DNA from 3 places in the Hydrogenophaga crocea genome. Region 3 is predicted to be linked to each of the others. Evidence: predicted binding sites of a transcription regulator. Region 3 holds the regulator's gene; each other region holds the start of a gene.
The links. Region 3 encodes LexA, which represses DNA repair genes until DNA is damaged. Its sites were predicted from a motif close to ACTGTATNNNNATACAGT; they were not measured.

Region 1: the regulator LexA is predicted to act here: its motif matches at 2,827-2,844, upstream of imuA (translesion DNA synthesis-associated protein ImuA).
Region 2: the regulator LexA is predicted to act here: its motif matches at 3,456-3,473, upstream of G9Q37_RS10570 (DNA topoisomerase IV subunit B).

What each region holds. Positions count from the first base shown of each region.
Region 1 covers NZ_CP049989.1:1,165,793-1,171,504, forward strand. The annotation lists gene pheT (phenylalanine--tRNA ligase subunit beta) at 1-1,705, shown strand, start outside; gene G9Q37_RS05710 (integration host factor subunit alpha) at 1,738-2,064, shown strand; gene G9Q37_RS05715 (MerR family transcriptional regulator) at 2,187-2,642, shown strand; tRNA gene G9Q37_RS05720 (tRNA-Pro) at 2,680-2,756, shown strand; gene imuA (translesion DNA synthesis-associated protein ImuA) at 2,888-3,634, shown strand; gene G9Q37_RS05730 (Y-family DNA polymerase) at 3,594-4,898, shown strand; gene G9Q37_RS05735 (error-prone DNA polymerase) at 4,907-5,712, shown strand, end outside.
Region 2 covers NZ_CP049989.1:2,229,025-2,234,736, forward strand. The annotation lists gene parC (DNA topoisomerase IV subunit A) at 1-1,455, opposite strand, end outside; gene G9Q37_RS10570 (DNA topoisomerase IV subunit B) at 1,455-3,422, opposite strand; gene G9Q37_RS10575 (ankyrin repeat domain-containing protein) at 3,539-5,320, shown strand; gene G9Q37_RS10580 (MFS transporter) at 5,445-5,712, shown strand, end outside.
Region 3 covers NZ_CP049989.1:1,281,819-1,287,530, forward strand. The annotation lists gene G9Q37_RS21760 (hypothetical protein) at 115-2,196, shown strand; gene G9Q37_RS06285 (D-2-hydroxyacid dehydrogenase family protein) at 2,209-3,216, opposite strand; gene G9Q37_RS06290 (hypothetical protein) at 3,298-3,603, opposite strand; gene lexA (transcriptional repressor LexA) at 3,732-4,415, opposite strand; gene G9Q37_RS06300 (asparaginase) at 4,486-5,439, shown strand; gene G9Q37_RS06305 (hypothetical protein) at 5,443-5,712, shown strand, end outside.

The DNA of each region.
Region 1 (5,712 bases), 120 kb from region 3:
GGTGGAACGACTGGCGCGCTGCGGCCAGCGCAGCGTCTCGCCGCTGGTGGACATCTCCAACTACGTGATGTTCGAGTTCGGCCGCCCCTCGCACATCTTCGACCTCGACAAGATCCACGGCGGCCTGCAGGTGCGCTGGGGCCGTGCGGGCGAATCGCTCAAGCTGCTCAACGGCAACACCATCACGGTCGACGCCGAGGTCGGCGTGATCGCCGACGAGCAGGCGGTGGAGTCGCTCGCGGGCATCATGGGCGGCGACGCCACCGCGGTGTCCGACGACACGAAGAACATCTACATCGAGGCCGCGTTCTGGTGGCCCAAGGCCATCGCGGGCCGCTCACGCCGCTACAACTTCAGCACCGACGCGGGCCACCGCTTCGAGCGCGGCGTCGATCCCTCGACCACGGTCGAGCACATCGAACACATCACGCGCCTCGTGCTCGAGATCTGCGGCGGCCAGGCCGGCCCGATCGACGACCACGTGGTCAATGTGCCGCAGCCCAGGCCCGTGACGCTGCGCGTGGCGCGCGCGAGCAAGGTCATCGGCATGCCCGTGAGCCAGGCGCAGTGCGCCGACACCCTGCGTCGCCTGGGCCTGGCGGTGCAGGAAGGCGAGGGCACGGTGACCGTCACGCCGCCGGCCTACCGCTTCGATCTGCAGATCGAGGAAGACCTGATCGAAGAGGTGGTGCGCCTGATCGGCTACGAGCAGCTGCCGACCACGCCGCCGCTGGCGCCCATCACCGCCAAGATCCGCCCCGAGGCGCGCCGCGGCCCGTTCGCGCTGCGCCGCCAGCTCGCGCAGCTGGGCTACCAGGAAACCATCAACTTCAGCTTCGTCGAGGCGCGGTGGGAGCATGAACTCGCGGGCAACGCCGACCCGATCAAGCTGCTCAACCCGATCGCGAGCCAGATGAGCGTGATGCGCTCCTCGCTCGTGGGCAGCCTGATCGCCGCGCTCAAGTTCAACCTCGACCGCCGCGCGGAGCGCGTGCGCCTGTTCGAGATCGGCCGCGTGTTCCGCAAGGACACGTCGGTCGCCGACAGCGACACCAGCGTGGCCGGCTTCGACCAGCCCATGCGCGTGGCCGGCCTGGCCGGCGGTCCGGTCAATGCCTTGCAGTGGGGCGAGGCCGAACGCGTGGCCGACTTCTTCGACGCCAAAGGCGATGTCGAGGCGCTGCTCGCGCCGCGCCGCGCCGAGTTCCGCGCCGCCGAGCACCCCGCGATGCACCCGGGCCGTTGCGCCGCCGTCTGGCTCGATGGCCGCTGCATCGGCCATGTGGGCGAACTGCATCCGCGCTGGCGCCAGGCCTACGACTTGCCCAGCGCCCCCGTGCTGTTCGAACTTGAACTCGACGCGGTGCTGGCCCGTCCCGTGCCCGTGTTCCAGGGCGTGAGCCGCCACCAGCCGGTCGAGCGCGACCTGGCCCTGGTGGTGAACGAGTCGGTGACGCACGACGCGGTGCTGTCGGCCATCCGCGCCGCGGGCGGCGAGTGGCTGCGCGACGCGGTGCTGTTCGATGTCTACCGGCCCAAGAAAGGCGCGCCCGCGGGCAACCTGGCCGCCGACGAGAAGAGCCTCGCGGTGCGCCTCGTGCTCAACCGCGACGACGCTACACTGACCGAAGAACAGATCGAGGCCACGGTGGCCGCGGCACTGGCGGCGCTGCAACAGCGCACCGGCGCGCGCCTGCGCACCTGAACCCGGCCCGTCGCAAGCAAGGAGATCGAAGAATGGAACTGGCTGTCGAAAGCCTCGAAACCCCGGCCCTCACGAAGGCGCAACTGGCCGAGCTGCTGTTCGACCAGATCGGTCTGAACAAGCGTGAGTCCAAGGACATGATCGACGCTTTCTTCGACCTCATCACCGAGAGCCTGGTCAACGGGACCGACGTGAAGATCTCCGGCTTCGGCAATTTCCAGATCCGCACCAAGGCGGCCCGTCCCGGCCGCAATCCGCGCACCGGCGAGCCCGTGGCCATCGAGGCACGCCGCGTGGTCACCTTCCACGCCAGCCCCAAGCTCAAGGAGCAGGTGCAGGCGGCGGTCATCGGCGATTGATCGCCGCTGCTCGGCCGCCTGGAGTCTGGCTGCAACATATCTCACGAAAACCGGCATACCCCCCTCCGGTTGGCCGGCACTTAGAGTAAATTCAAGGTTCGGTTTCTACCGCCTTGATTTACATGGAGAATTCTCTCCCCCCGATTCCCGCCAAGCGCTACTTCACCATCGGTGAGGTGGGCGAGCTCTGTGGCGTCAAGCCGCACGTGCTGCGCTACTGGGAGCAGGAGTTCACTCAGCTGCGCCCCATGAAGCGCCGGGGCAACCGGCGCTATTACCAGCACCACGAGGTGTTGATGATCCGTCGCATCCGCGAGCTGCTGTACGAACAGGGCTTCACCATCAGCGGGGCGCGCAACAAGTTGCAGGAACTGGCCCAGACCGAACGCGACGAGAAGCGCCGCCGCGACGACGAGGACGAGGCCATCGATGTGATCGATCTCGACGCCGTCATCCACGAGGACGACACGGTGGTGGTGTCGGCCACGGTGGCCGCGCCGGTGGTCCCGACTTCGCTCGTGAGCGAGGTGCGGCGCGAGTTGCTCGAAATTCGCGAACTTCTGCGCCTGACTCCCTGAAAACGGCCTTTTTCGCAGGCTATAATGCGAGGCTTGTCGGCGTGTAGCGCAGCCTGGTAGCGCACTTGCATGGGGTGCAAGGGGTCGCGAGTTCGAATCCCGCCACGCCGACCATTTATTGCGAAAGCCCTCGAATCGAAAGGTTCGAGGGCTTTTTTGCTTTCCGGCTGCGTGAACTCTTTATACTGTAAATAAATACAGTATCGTGAGGATTCCATGATCCAGCCACCGCGCCGGAGGACACCATGTCCCTGGCCGTTTTGAAGCCTTCTGCGTCCGTGGCCCCTGCCTGGCCCGCCGGCGTCTGGTCGGCCAATCAGCTCGACGCGGCCGTGCGGCGCACCTGGTCCAGCGGTTTTGCGCCGCTCGACGCCGTGCTGCCCGGGGGCGGCTGGCCCGCACACGCCCTCACCGAAATCCTGGGCGAGCCCGATGGCGGCACCGAGTGGCGCCTGCTGGCGCCCGTGCTGGCCAGCCTGGCCCGCGAAGGCCGGGAGCTGCTGCTGGTCGGGCCGCCGCACCCGCCGCACCTGCCCGGGCTGGTGGCCTGGGGCCTGCCGGCGCGGCAACTGGTCTGGCTGCAGGCCCGGGCACCGGCCGAGCGCCTGTGGAGCACCGAGCAGCTGATCAAGGCCCGCACCGGCGGCGCGGTGCTGGCCTGGTTGCCGCAGGCGCGCGGACCGCAACTGCGCCGCCTGCAGGTGCTCGCAGCCGAGCACGACGCGCCCGTGTTCATCTGCCGGCCGGCCCAGGCCGCGCACCAGGCCTCGCCCGCACCCTTGCGCCTGAAGACCCGGGCGCAGCCCGATTGGGGCATTGAACTCGAGTTGCTCAAGCGCAAAGGGCCGCCGCTGGCGCGGCCGTTGCGCCTGCAGGTGGTGCCGCCCGGGTTGGCGGCCGTGTTGCCGCCGCGGCTGTGGCCGCTGCCAAGGCCTTCGACGGAGCCCGCACGTGTGGTGGTGCGCCCTGTGTCCGAGCCCGTCCTGCACTGAGGCCACCCAGCGCGCGCTCGGGCTCTGGGCCCTGGGGTACACGCCGCGGGTGGCGCTGGTCGACGAGGCCGTGCTGGTCGAGTTGTCGGCGAGCGTGCGCCTGTTCGGTGGCCGCGCGGCCTTGCGCGCACGCGTGCAGAGCGAGGCCGCGCAGCTCGGGGCCGAGGCCATGGCCTGGGGGCCCAACGGCCTGGCTGCGCTGGCCCTGGCGCGAGCCGGCCGGGGCGAGCTCGACGGCCGCACACTCGCGCCAGCGCTCGATGCCTTGCCGTTGTCCGTGCTGAGCGCGGCGCGCCCGCACGCCCAGGCCCTGGCGCAGACCGGCTGCCGCACCCTGGGCGAGCTGCGCCGCCGCCCGCGCGCCGCGCTCGGACGCCGTTTCGATCAGGCCCTCTTGCATGCGCTCGACCAGTTGTATGGCGAGGCCCACGAGGCCCATGGCTGGCTGGTCGCGCCCGAGGTGTTCGAGGCCCGCCTGGAGCTGCCGTCGCGCGTGGACGAGGCCGGCGCCCTGGTGTTCGGGGCGCGCCGCCTGCTGATGCAGCTGGCGGGTTGGCTGTTCGCGCGGCGCAGCGGGGTGCTGGCCTTCACGCTGCGCTGGGCGCACGACGCGATGCGTTCGCGCGAGGTCGGTCCCGAAGACGCCCTGGGCGTGCGCACCGCGCAGCCCACGCGCGACGTCGAGCACCTGGCGCGCCTGCTGGCCGAGCACCTGGCGCACGTGCAGCTGCAGGCGCCTGTGGGCGAGTTGTGGCTGCGGGCCGACGAGGTGCGCCCCCTGGTCGAGACCAGCACCGACCTGCTGCCGCCCACGCCCGGCGCGGCGCAGGGCGGCGAGGCCTTGCCGCGGGTGCTCGAGCGCATCGCCGCGCGGCTGGGCGAGCAGCGCGTGCTGCGCCCCGTGCCCGTGGCCGACCACCGTCCCGAAGCCATGTGCCGCTGGCAGCCCGCCGATCGGCCACTGCCGCGCCAGGCGGTGCCGCTCACCGACACCCCGCAGCCGGGTTTTCTGCTGCCCGAGCCGCTCAAGCTCGTGGTGCGTGGCAACCGCCCGGTGTACTTCGACGAACTGCGCCTGTTGCTCGGACCGCAGCGGGTGGAAGGCGGCTGGTGGGACCGCGAAGAATCGCGGGGCCGCATGCACCTGGTGGTGCGCGACTACTGGCTGGCGTTTTCCGCGCGCGCGGGCCTGTTGTGGGTGTTCCAGACCCGTGCCACCGACGGCGCGGCACCGGCTTGGTACCTGCACGGCTTTTTCGCCTGAGGCCCCCGATGGATGCCCCCGCCACCCTGCCGGCGTACGCCGAGCTGTGCTGCCTCTCCAACTTCTCGTTCCTGCAGGGCGCGAGCCACCCCGAGGAGCTGGTGGCGCGCGCGCACGAACTCGGCTACAGCGCGCTCGCCATCACCGACGACTGCACCCTGGCCGGCGTGGTGCGCGCGCACGTGGCCGCGAAGGAGCGCGGCCTGCCGCTGCTGATCGGCAGCCGCTTCGAGGTCGACGACCCGGTGCACGGCCGCTTCGCGCTGGTGCTGCTGGCCACCTCGCGCGAGGCTTATGGCCACCTGTGCGAGTTCATCACGCGCCTGCGCCGGCGCTCGCCCAAGGGCACGTACCGGCTGGCGCCGCACGACATCGACGGCGCCGCGCTGCCCGAATGCCTGGCCATCGCCATGCCCGCACGGCATGCGCCGCAAAGCGCCTGCGACGCGATCGCGCGCTGGCTGCTGCAGCACTTCATCGGCCGCTGCTGGCTGGGCGTGGTGCAGCGCCGCGCGCTCGACGACGAGCTGCACCTGCACCGCCTGCGCGAAAGCGGCCGGTTGTGCGCCGTGCCGCTGGTGGCGGTGGGCGATGCGCGCCTGCACCGGCGCTCGCGCAAACCGCTGCACGACGTGCTCACCGCCACGCGCGTGGGCCGGCCCTTGCGCGACTGCGGCTTCGAGCTCGCCGAAAGCGCCGAGCAGCGGCTGCGTTCGCGCCTGCTGCTGTCGCAGCGCTTTCCGCCCGAGCTGCTGGCCGAGACCCTGCAGGTGGCGGCGCGTTGCCGCTTCTCGCTCGACGAGCTCAGGTACCA
Region 2 (5,712 bases), 950 kb from region 3:
ACGGCCCTGCTCTTCGCGCAGTTCCTTGAGCTCCTGCTCGATCTTGATGGCTTCGAGCCGCGCGAGCTGGCGCAGCCGGATTTCGAGGATGTCCTCAGCCTGGCGATCGCTCAGGCGGAAGGCCTCGATCAGCGCGGACTTGGGCTCGTCGCTGTGGCGGATGATGCGGATCACCTCGTCGATGTTGAGCAGCACGAGCTGCCGGCCTTCGAGGATGTGGATGCGGTCGAGCACCTTGTCGAGCCGGTGCTGCGAACGCCGCGTGATGGTGGTCTGGCGGAACTCGATCCACTCGAGCAGCATCTGGCGCAGCGATTTCTGCACCGGCCGGCCGTCGAGCCCGATCACCGTGAGGTTGATCGGCGCCGAGGTCTCCAGGCTGGTGTGCGCGAGCAGCTGCGTGATGAGCTCCTGCTGCTCGATGCGGCTGCTCTTGGGCTCGAACACCAGGCGCACCGGCGCGTCCTTGCTCGACTCGTCGCGCACGCCGTCGAGCACCGCGAGCACGCTGGCCTTGAGCTGGTTCTGCTCCTGCGTGAGCGCCTTCTTGCCGGCCTTGACCTTGGGGTTGGTGAGCTCCTCGATCTCTTCGAGCACCTTCTGCGAACTCGTGCCCGGCGGCAGTTCGGTGACCACGAGCTGCCACTGGCCGCGCGCGAGGTCTTCGATCTTCCAGCGCGCGCGCACCTTGAGGCTGCCGCGGCCCGTGCGGTAGGCGTCGGCGATGTCGCCCGCGGGGCTGATGATCTGGCCGCCGCCCGGGTAGTCGGGGCCGGGGATCAGGGCGAACAGCTCGTCGTCGCCCAGCTTGGGGTTCTTCACCAGCGCCACGCAGGCATCGGCCACCTCGCGCAGGTTGTGGCTGGGCACCTCGGTGGCCAGGCCCACGGCGATGCCGCTCGCGCCGTTGAGCAGGTTGAAGGGCAGGCGCGCGGGCAACTGCCGGGGCTCGGTGGTGGAGCCGTCGTAGTTGGGCACGAAGTCGACCGTGCCCATGTCGATCTCGTCGAGCAGCAGCGTGCTGATCTTGGCCAGCCGCGCCTCGGTGTAGCGCATGGCCGCGGCGCCGTCGCCGTCGCGCGAGCCGAAGTTGCCCTGGCCGTCGATCAGCGGGTAGCGCTGTGCAAAGTCCTGCGCCATGCGCACCAGCGCGTCGTAGGCGGCCTGGTCGCCGTGCGGGTGGAAGCGGCCGAGCACGTCGCCCACCACGCGCGCGCTCTTCACGGGGCGCGCGGGCGTGTTGTTGTTGGGCCCGCCGTAGCTCAGGCCCATGCGGTCCATGCTGTAGAGGATGCGGCGCTGCACCGGCTTCTGGCCGTCGCACACGTCGGGCAGGGCGCGGCCCTTCACCACGGAGAGCGCGTACTCGAGGTAGGCGCGCTGCGCGTAGGCGGCCAGGCTGTCGTCGGGCTCGGCCGTCGCCAGGGGCAGTTCGGGGGTGGTCTCGTCGGTCATCAGATGTCCACCTCCACGGCGTCACCGTGGAGTTCCATGAGTTCGCGGCGGGCGGCGGCTTCGCCTTTGCCCATGAGCTGGGTGATGCGCGCTTCGGTGGTCGCGAAGTCGTGCGCGCCCAGGGTGACGGGCAGCAGGCGGCGCGTGTCGGGGTTGAGCGTGGTGTCCCAGAGCTGCTCGGCGCTCATCTCGCCCAGGCCCTTGAAGCGGCTCACCTGGCATTTGTCGGCGGGCACGCCTTCCTTGGCGGCTTTGTCCAGGATGGCCTGCAGCTCGCCGTCGTCGAGCGCGTACACCTTGGCCGCGGGCTTCTTGCCGCGCGCGGGAATGTCCACGCGAAACAGCGGCGGGCGCGCCACGTACACGTGGCCGGCCTCGATCAGCTTGGGGAAGTGGCGGAAGAACAGCGTGAGCAGCAGCACCTGGATGTGCGACCCGTCCACGTCGGCGTCCGACAGGATGCAGACCTTGCCGTAGCGCAGGCCGCTCAGGTCGGGCGTGTCGTTGGGGCCGTGCGGGTCGACGCCGATAGCCACCGCGATGTCGTGGATCTCGTTGTTGGCGAACAGGCGGTCGCGCTCGACCTCCCAGGTGTTGAGCACCTTGCCGCGCAGCGGCAGGATGGCCTGGCATTCCTTGTCGCGGCCCATCTTGGCGCTGCCGCCGGCCGAATCGCCCTCGACCAGAAAGATCTCGTTGTGGCCGAGGTCGCGGCTCTCGCAGTCGGTGAGCTTGCCGGGCAGCACGGCCACGCCGCTGCCCTTGCGCTTCTCCACCTTCTGGCCCGCGCGCTGGCGCGTCTGCGCGGCCTTGATGGCGAGCTCGGCGAGCTTCTTGCCGTGCTCCACGTGCTGGTTGAGCCAGAGCTCGAGCGCGGGGCGCACGTAGCTCGACACCAGGCGCACCGCGTCGCGCGAGTTCAGGCGCTCCTTGATCTGGCCCTGGAACTGCGGGTCGAGCACCTTGGCGCTCAGCACGTAGCTGGCGCGCGCGAACACGTCTTCGGGCAGCAGCTTCACGCCCTTGGGCAGCAGCGCGTGCAGCTCGATGAAGCCCTTGACGGCCTGGAACAGGCCGTCGCGCAGGCCGCTGTCGTGCGTGCCGCCGGCGCTGGTGGGGATCAGGTTGACGTAGCTCTCGCGCACCGGAGCGCCGTCTTCGGTGAAGGCCACGCACCAGGCCGCGCCCTCGCCCTCGGCGAAGCTGTCGTGCCCGCTTTCGGCGTAGCCCTCGCCCTCGAACATGGGAATCACCGGATCGGCGGTGAGCGTTTGCTGCAGGTAGTCGCGCAGGCCGCCCTTGTACTGCCAGGTCTGCACGTCCCGGGTCTTCTCGACCACGAGCTGCATGGTCACGCCGGGCATGAGCACGGCCTTGCTGCGCAGCAGGTGCACCAGCTCGTTCATGGGCAGCGCGGCCGACTCGAAGTACTTCGCGTCGGGCCAGGCGCGCACCGTGGTGCCCTGCTTGCGGTCGCCCTCGCCGCGCGCGGCCACGGCCAGCGGCTCGATCACGTCGCCGCCCGAAAAGGCCAGACGCGCCACCTGGCCATCGCGGAAGCTGATCACCTCCAGGCGCTGCGACAGTGCGTTGGTCACGCTCACGCCCACGCCGTGCAGGCCGCCCGAGAAGCTGTACGCGCCGCCCTTGCCCTTGTCGAACTTGCCGCCCGCGTGCAGCCGGGTGAACACCAGCTCGACCACGGGGGCCTTTTCTTCGGGGTGCAGGCCGAAGGGAATGCCGCGGCCTTCGTCTTCCACGCTCACCGAACCGTCGGTGTGCAGCGTGACCTTGATCTTCTTGCCGAACCCCGCCAGGGCCTCGTCGGCCGCGTTGTCCAGCACCTCCTGGATGATGTGCAGCGGGTTGTCGGTGCGGGTGTACATGCCCGGCCGCTGCTTGACCGGCTCCAGCCCCTTGAGGACGCGGATGGAGCCTTCGGAATAGGTGGATGGGGTGCTTGCCATGGGCGCGGATTGTAGGGGTGGATGGCGCAAACCACTGGATGCCCATACAGACCATCGCGCAGCGGGCTTGCGGCGCAACAATCGGACCGCTGCCTCCACCGCTCCGCGCCTTCGCCATGCCCCTGACCCCGCACGCCACCGCCTGCCCCGGCGCCCGCCGCCGCCGGCTCCGGGCCGCCGCCCCCGCCCTCCTTCTGGCGCTGCTGGCGGCGCTGCCCACCGGGGCGTTGTGGGCGCAGACCGCCGCGCCCCCGGCCGCGGCGGGCCAGCCGGCCCCGGCCCGGTCGCCGGCGCAGTGGCAGGCCTTGCTGGTGGCCGCCCGGCACAGCGCGGGGAGCCAGGCCTTCGAGTACCGGGCCGCCATCTACCCCAGCCTGGGCCAGGCACGGCTGGCCAGCTTCAGCGGCCTGGCGCGCAGCGTCACCACCCGGCAGGCGGCCAACCTGGTCGAGCCGGTGCCGCCGGTGCGCCGTGCCCTGCGCGATCTGCTGGTGCCGGGCACACGCTCGGCCCCCATCGAGGCGCCGCTGCCCAACAACGCCGGCCCGGGTTGGGTGGTGGTGGAGCTCGTGGCCCGAACGCCCGCCACGCTGGCGCTCGACCCCGGGCCGGCCTTCGAGGCCTGGGCCGCGCGCATGGTGCAACAGGGCCGGCTGCCACACCCCGACCAGCTGCTGGCAGACGCCCAGGCGCGCACCCAGGCCGCGTTCTGGGACACACGCCAGGCCGCGCAAATCGCCGCGCTGCCCGCGGGGCTCGATGCCAACACCCGCTTCGGCGACGACACCACGCCCCTGGTGCGCGCCGTGCAGCGGCGCGACCTGGCCGCCGTGCGCGCCCTGCTCGACCGCGGCGCCGACCCCAACCGCTGCACACCCCTGGGCTGCCCGCTCGACGTGGCCAGCGCCGTGCTCGACGGCCCCACCTTTGCCGCCTGGCTCGACGAGCTGAGCGGGCGCGGTGCGCGCATCGACGCGCTCGACAGCACCTGGCGCGGCAGCGCCAATACCCTGCTGACCAGCGCCATCCTGCGTGAGAACGACGCGCTCACCGATCTGCTGATCGCGCGCGGCGCCTCGCCCGACGGCGCGCCCGGCGCGCTCATGACCCCGCTGCAGGCCGCCGCGCTGATGGGCAAGCGGCCGCTCGCCCAGGCCCTGCTCGAGCGCGGCGCCGACCCGCTGCCGTTCAACGACCGCGCCCCCGCGCCGCCGCCCGTGATGCGCTACAGCCTGTACCAGGGCGCGCTCGAAAGCGGCGACACCGCCCTGGCCACCTGGGCCGAGGGCGTGATGCTCGACGCTGCGAAACGCCGTCCGGGCCTGGGCTACCAGGTCTTCATCGAGCAGGGAGGCCAGCGCAGCGCATTGCCGCGCGACGGCGTGCTGCGCCTGAAAGCCGCGCCGTTCCGGCTCGTGGTGCGCTTCAACGATCCAACCCAGGGCAGCCTGCAGATCGGCGCCTCGCTGGCGCACGAATGGCTGCAGGAGGTGCGCAGCGGTGACCGCCGCAACGCCATGTTCCATCCCTACTCGTCGGGTGCCACGGCCGAACCGCCTTCGCCCGCGTCGTACGAACTGTTCGCCTCACGCGCTTGCACCGCGACCGTGCCCGCCGACGGCCTGTGCGACGGCGCTTTCATGGCGCTGCAGACCGACCCCGGCCTGCGCAAGGATTTCCACGAGCAGCGGCCCGCCGCGTCCGGCGCCGCCAGCGAATACGTTCGCGAATTCCGCGCGCTGGCCGACGTCTCCAGCGCGCAGCCGGCCGATGCACAGCCACTCGAATCGCTCAAAGGCCGCACGCTGCACCTCGTGGCCACCAGCGTGGTGAACCTGGGCACGCTCGACGGCCTGCGGCTGGTGGCGCCGCATTTCGTGCGGCTCGAGCTGCGCTGAGCCGCTCGATCCTGTCGCCCACGCGTCACCGATGCGCGCCGCGACACAATCCCGTGCGGAACTTTCAAGACCGCGGTGCAGCCCCGGGCCCGACAGGGGCAGCCATTCCGGCTAGAGTGCCGGGATGTCCACGCACCGCCCCCTTTCCGCCGCCCAGGTGCTCGCCTGCGGTGCCCTCATCGTCACCCTCTCCATGGGCATCCGCCACGGCTTCGGCCTGTGGCTGCAGCCCATCACCCAGGCCCAGGGCTGGACGCGCGAAACCTTCGCCTTCGCGCTGGCCGTGCAGAACATCGCCTGGGGCCTGTTCGGCATCTTCGCGGGCATGGCGGCCGACCGCTTCGGCGCCTTCCGCGTGCTCATCGTCTGCGCGGGGCTCTACGGCCTGGGGC
Region 3 (5,712 bases):
TGTGTTTTATTTGGGTTGAAGACGCCTTTGCCTATGACAAAATGTTTCAACCTGTTGGGAAGGAAATCCGACGTGCGCCAGATTTGGACAGCCTGCATTTTGCTATCAACCGCCATGGGCAGTTCCGCTGTCACGCTGGGCCGCCACAGCGGCGTCGCGTTGATCGGCCGTCCGCTGGATGTGCGTTTGCAGGTCATGCTCGCCCCGGGCGAGGACATCGGCACGCAGTGCGTGGCCGCCGAGGTGTTCTATGGCGATGTTCTCGTGCCGTCCAACCTGGTGACCGTCACGACCAGCATCGCGGCCGGTGAAACCACCGGCACGGCACGCGTGGTGTCGAGCCAGCCGATCAACGAACCCATCGTCACGCTGTCGGTGCGGGCCGGATGCGGTCTGCCGTTTACGCGCCGTTACGTGCTGTTGGCCGACCCCGTGAGCGAGCCGGCGAGCACCCAGCCGCTGCCCGCCCCGGCCGCCGTGGCACCTGCACCGGCACCGCTGCCCGTGCCTGCCCCGCAGGCGGCACCGGCAGCGGCGGCGGTGCCCGCACCCCCGCCGACGGCTGCGCCCGCGCCCGCCCCGGTGGTACGGGCCCGCCCCCCGGCGCCACCCAAACCGCCCAAGGTGGCGGTGGCGCCGCGCCCCAAACAAAGCGCCCCGGCGCCGGCTCCGGCACCCAAGGTCGCCAATGCGCCGGCCGGCGCAGCCGCCGCGCCCGCGGCCGGTGGCTCGTCCCGCCTGCGGCTGGACCCGCCCGATCTGCCAGCCAGCGGTGCCGGCAGTCCTGGTGGCCAAGCCCCTGCCGGTTCGGCGGCGGGTTCGCCGGCCGAACCCAACGCGCTTGAAACCGCACTGGCCGCGGCCAACGCCGAGGTGGCGCGCAACAACGAACGCCTGGCCGCACTCGAGGCCGAGATGGCGCGCTTTCGCGAAGCCCAGCAGCGCGATCAGGCGCGCGTGGCCGAGCTGACCGCGCAACTCGCGCGGGCCGAGGAAGACCGTTACAGCAACTGGGTGGTGTTCCTGCTCGGCGGCCTGCTGGCGCTGGCGCTGGCCGCCATCGCCGTGCTGATGCGCCGCCAGCGCCGTGAAACCGCTCTGGCCTCGGACGCGTCGCGCGCCTGGTGGGCCGAGCAGCCAGCGGACGAGGCGGATGAGCCCCCGACGCGCGCGTCGCGCCGTGCTGCCCTCGAACCCAGCGCCCCGGTGCCGCTCGACGAGATCGACGTCGACGTCGATTCAGCGCCCGTGCCGCTGCCGCCGCCCGCCATGCCGCGCAAGGCCGCCTCCGACAGCCTGCCCCCGATCGACCGCCGTGAATTTGCGCCCAGCGCCATGGGCGTGTCGCGTTCGGTGGCGACCGAAGAGCTCTTCGACGTGCAGCAGCAGGCCGATTTCTTTGTTTCCCTCGGTGAAGACGAGCAGGCGATCGCGGTGCTGCGCAACCACCTGGCCGAGAGCCACGAGCCGAGCCCGCTGGCCTACCTCGACCTGTTCCGCCTCTACCACCGCCTGGGCCGCCGCGAAGACTACGACGCGCTGCGCGAAGAGTTCAACACCGTGTTCAACGCCGGTGCGCCGCAGTTCGACCGCTACAGCGACAAGGGCCGCGGCCTCGAGGCCTACGAAACCGCATTCGCGCGCATCCAGGCCCTGTGGCCGCAGCCGCGCGTGCTCGACCTGATCGAGCGCAGCATCTTCCGCGACAGCCAGGAGGGTGAGACCGAGGTGTTCGACCTCGAGGCCTACCGCGAGCTGCTCATGCTGCACGCCATCGCCAAGGAGCTGGTGGAGCGCGATGCCGGCAGCACCCAGCCGCCGCGCGATTTCCAGAACACCAACATGCAGCCGCTCAAGGCGGCCGGCAAGGCCGAAGCGGCTTCCGCGCCGGCGGGGGCGGGGGCGGGCGAAGAGACGCAGCGCCGCAACGTCACTGTGCCGATGGACCTGCACGTGATCCCCCCGGCGTCGCCGCGCGTGGCGCTCGACGTGAACATCGAAGAGCTCGAGATCGAATCGCAGTTCGAGGCCTCGCTGCCCGAGGTCGACGTGCCGGTCGAACCCACGGCGGGCCGCAGCCGCGCGTTCCGCGAGGGCGAAAGCATGATCGACTTCGAGATCCTGGACAACATTCCGCCGGTTCAGCGCCGCGACAGCGACCGCAACGGCGGCTCCAGCGACGACCCCGCGCGCTGAGCGCGCGGCCGGTCAGCGCCGGACCTGCAGGGCGCCCGGGTTGACGATGTTCGTCGGCGTGCCTTTGATGAAGTTCACCACGTTGTCGAAGGCCGAGTTGAAGAAGGTCTCGTAGTTCTCCTGCTCCACGTAGCCGATGTGCGGCGTGCAGATGCAGTTCTCGAGCCGCAGCAGCGCATGGCCCTGCAGGATGGGTTCGGACTCGAAGACATCGACCGCCGCCATGCCCGGTCGGCCCCGGTTGAGCGCAGCCAGCAGGGCCTCGGGCTCGATGATCTCGGCGCGCGAGGTGTTCACGATCAGCGCCGTGGGCTTCATGCGCTGCAGGTCGTCGAGCTTCACACAGCCCATGCTGCGCTCGCTCAGCCGCAGGTGCAGGCTCAGCACGTCGCAACTTTCGAAGAAACCTTCCTTGCTCGTGGCCACGTCGTGGCCGTCGGCCAGGGCGCGGGCGCGCGATTCTTCCGAGCCCCACACCACCACGCGCATGCCGAAGGCGCGGCCGTAGCCGGCCACGATGGAGCCGATGCGGCCGTAGCTCCAGATGCCCAGCGTCTTGCCGCGCAACACCATGCCGACCCCGAAGTTGGCGGGCATGGCCGACGACTTGAGGCCTGACTGCTGCCAGGCCCCGTGCTTGAGGTTGGACACGTACTGCGGAATGCGCCGCATGGCGGCCATCACCAGGGCCCAGGTGAGTTCGGCCGTGGCCACAGGCGAGCTCACACCCTCGGCCACGGCGATGCCGCGCTCGGTGCAGGCCGCCACGTCGATGTGGCTGCCCACGCGACCGGTCTGGGCGATGAGCTTGAGCCGCGGCAACTTGTCGACCAGTTGCCGCGTGATGTGGGTGCGTTCGCGGATCAGCACGACGATGTCGGCGTCGCGCAGGCGGACCGACAACTGGCCCACCCCCTTCACGGTGTTGGTGAAGACCTTGGCGGGATAGGCCTCGAGTTTCTCAGCGCATTGCAGCTTGCGGACGGCGTCCTGGTAGTCGTCGAGGATCACGATGTTCATGGGCGCTTATTGTGCCCGCGCGCTTCATGACCCTTCGGCCGCCCCAGGGCGCCAAGGTGCTTCCGGATGTAGCCCGCGCGCTCAGCGCGCCAATCGGCGTCGGCCCTGGGCTTCGCGGTCGGCCAGGCGATCGAGTTCGCGGCACACCTCGTCGATGCGGCCCGCGAGGGCCACGCGGCCGTCGTGACGGCCACGCGCCAGCGACTCGTTGGCCGCGGGCCGGCCGAGCCAGCCCGCGCGCGCGAAGCGGCGCACCGCGGGCGTGGGCGTGGCGGCCTGCGCCAGGCTCAGCGCCGCGCTGCGGCCCGTGAGCGAAGGCTCGGGCAGCCAGCATTCGATGAGCTGCAGGGGTTTGCGCCAGCTGCTGGATTGGAAGAACAGTCCCATGTGAAACGCCTTTCGGGGTTGAACACAGGCAGGATTGATCGTGGAAGCCGCCGTCGCGGGGTTGTGCCGCTCACCGGGGTGAGGGCCCAACGCCCGCCACCCGCAACGGTGGCGTGGACCCGGTCGGGTCAGTTCTGGAAGCTGTTGCGGATCAGGCCCACGGCCAAGCCTTCGATCTCGAAGGGTTCGCCGGGCTCGACCACGATGGTGGGGTAGTCGGGGTTCTCGGCGTGCAATTCGATGTGGTCGCGCAAGCGCATGTAGCGCTTCACGGTCACGTCGTCGCCGAGCCGGGCCACGACGATCTGGCCGTTGCGCGCCTCGCGCGTGGCCGCGACCGCAAGCAGGTCGCCGTCGAGGATGCCGACGTCGCGCATGGACATGCCGCGCACGCGCAGCAGGTAGTCGGGCGTGCGCTGGAACAGGCCGGGTTCGACCGCGTAGGTCTGGTCGACATGTTCCTGGGCAAGGATGGGCGAGCCCGCGGCCACACGGCCGATCAGGGGCAGCACGAGCTGGGCGAGGCCGGGCAGGGGCAGGGCCATCTGGCGCTCGCGCGACTCATTGATACTCTGCAGGTCGGCACGGCGCAGCCGGATGCCGCGCGAGGTGCCGCTCACGAGCTCGATCACGCCTTTGCGCGCGAGCGCCTGCAGGTGCTCTTCGGCCGCATTGGCCGACTTGAAGCCCAGCTCGGCCGCGATCTCGGCACGCGTGGGTGGCGCGCCGGTGCGGGCGATGGTGCTCTGGATCAGCGACAGGATCTGTTGCTGGCGGGCGGTGAGCTTGGGGCTGGCAGCGGTGTCTTGCATGGGGCCTCGCGGTCGGTGTTCGGATACTGTTCGGGTATCCAGTGCCTGTATTTTTAACCAGTTATCGAGGATGACGCAAGTGGCACGTGAAGATTCCACCGCCCGGTTCGTGGTGCTGGGCATGGGCGGCACCATCGCCGGCCGGGCCCGGCAGGCCGGCGACAACGTCGGCTACGAGGCGGGCCAGGTGCGCGTGGAGGACCTGGCAGCGGGGCTGCCGGCGCTGGCCGGGCTGGACATCCGCTTCGAGCAGGTGGCCCAAATCGACAGCAAGGACATGCGCCTGGCCGAGCTGCAGGCGCTGGTGCGGCGCGTGCAGGCGTTGCTGCACGATCCGCAGGTGCAGGCCGTGGTGGTCACGCACGGCACCGACACGCTCGAGGAAACCGCCTACCTGCTGCAGACCCTGCTGGTGCCGTCCAAGCCCGTGGTGCTCACCTGTGCCATGCGCCCCGCCACCGCGGTGTCGCCCGACGGTCCGCAGAACCTCAGCGATGCGCTCGCGGTGGCCGCGCACCCGGGCGCGCGCGGCGTGACCGTGGTGTGCGCGGGCCGGGTGCACGGCGCGTTCGAAGTGGCCAAGCAGCACCCTTACCGCACCGATCCTTTCGACTCGGGCGACGCGGGCGCGATCGCCCAGGTGGAAGAGGGCCGCGTGCGGCGCTTCCGCGACTGGCCCGCCGAAGGCCGCCACGGGCCGCGCTGCGCGGCCTTCCTCGCGGCCGCGGCGCTGCCGCGTGTGGCCTGGATCGACAGCCATGCCGACGCTGGCGCCTGGCAGGTCGAGGCGCTGTGTGCGGCCGGGGTGCAGGGGCTGGTGGTGGCCGGCACCGGCAATGGTTCGGTGCACCAGCACCTGCTGCAGGCCTTGCGGGCCGCGCGCGACGCCGGTGTGCGCGTGGTGCTGGCCACGCGCAGCGGCGCGCCCCTGGTGGGCCATCCCGCGCAGGCCTTCGAGGCGCTTGACGGGCTGTCGCCCGTGAAGGCGCGTTGGGCGCTGGCGCTCGACCTGCTGCCGGGCTGAGCCATGTTCGCCGCGCTGGCCTCGCACCCCTGGGCCTATCCCATGCTCGAGGTGGCCCACATCGTGGGCATCGCTTTGCTGCTGGGCAATCTGGTGCTGATCGAGGCGCGGGTCTGGGGCTTCGGTCCGGCCCTGCCGGCCGAACCGCTGGCCCGCCTGGGTCTGTCGATCGCGGTGGCGGGCTTCTCGCTGTGCGCGGTGAGCGGCCTGGTGATGTTCGCCACCATGCCGCAGGAACTGTTGGCCAACCGCGTGTTCACAGCCAAGATGGCG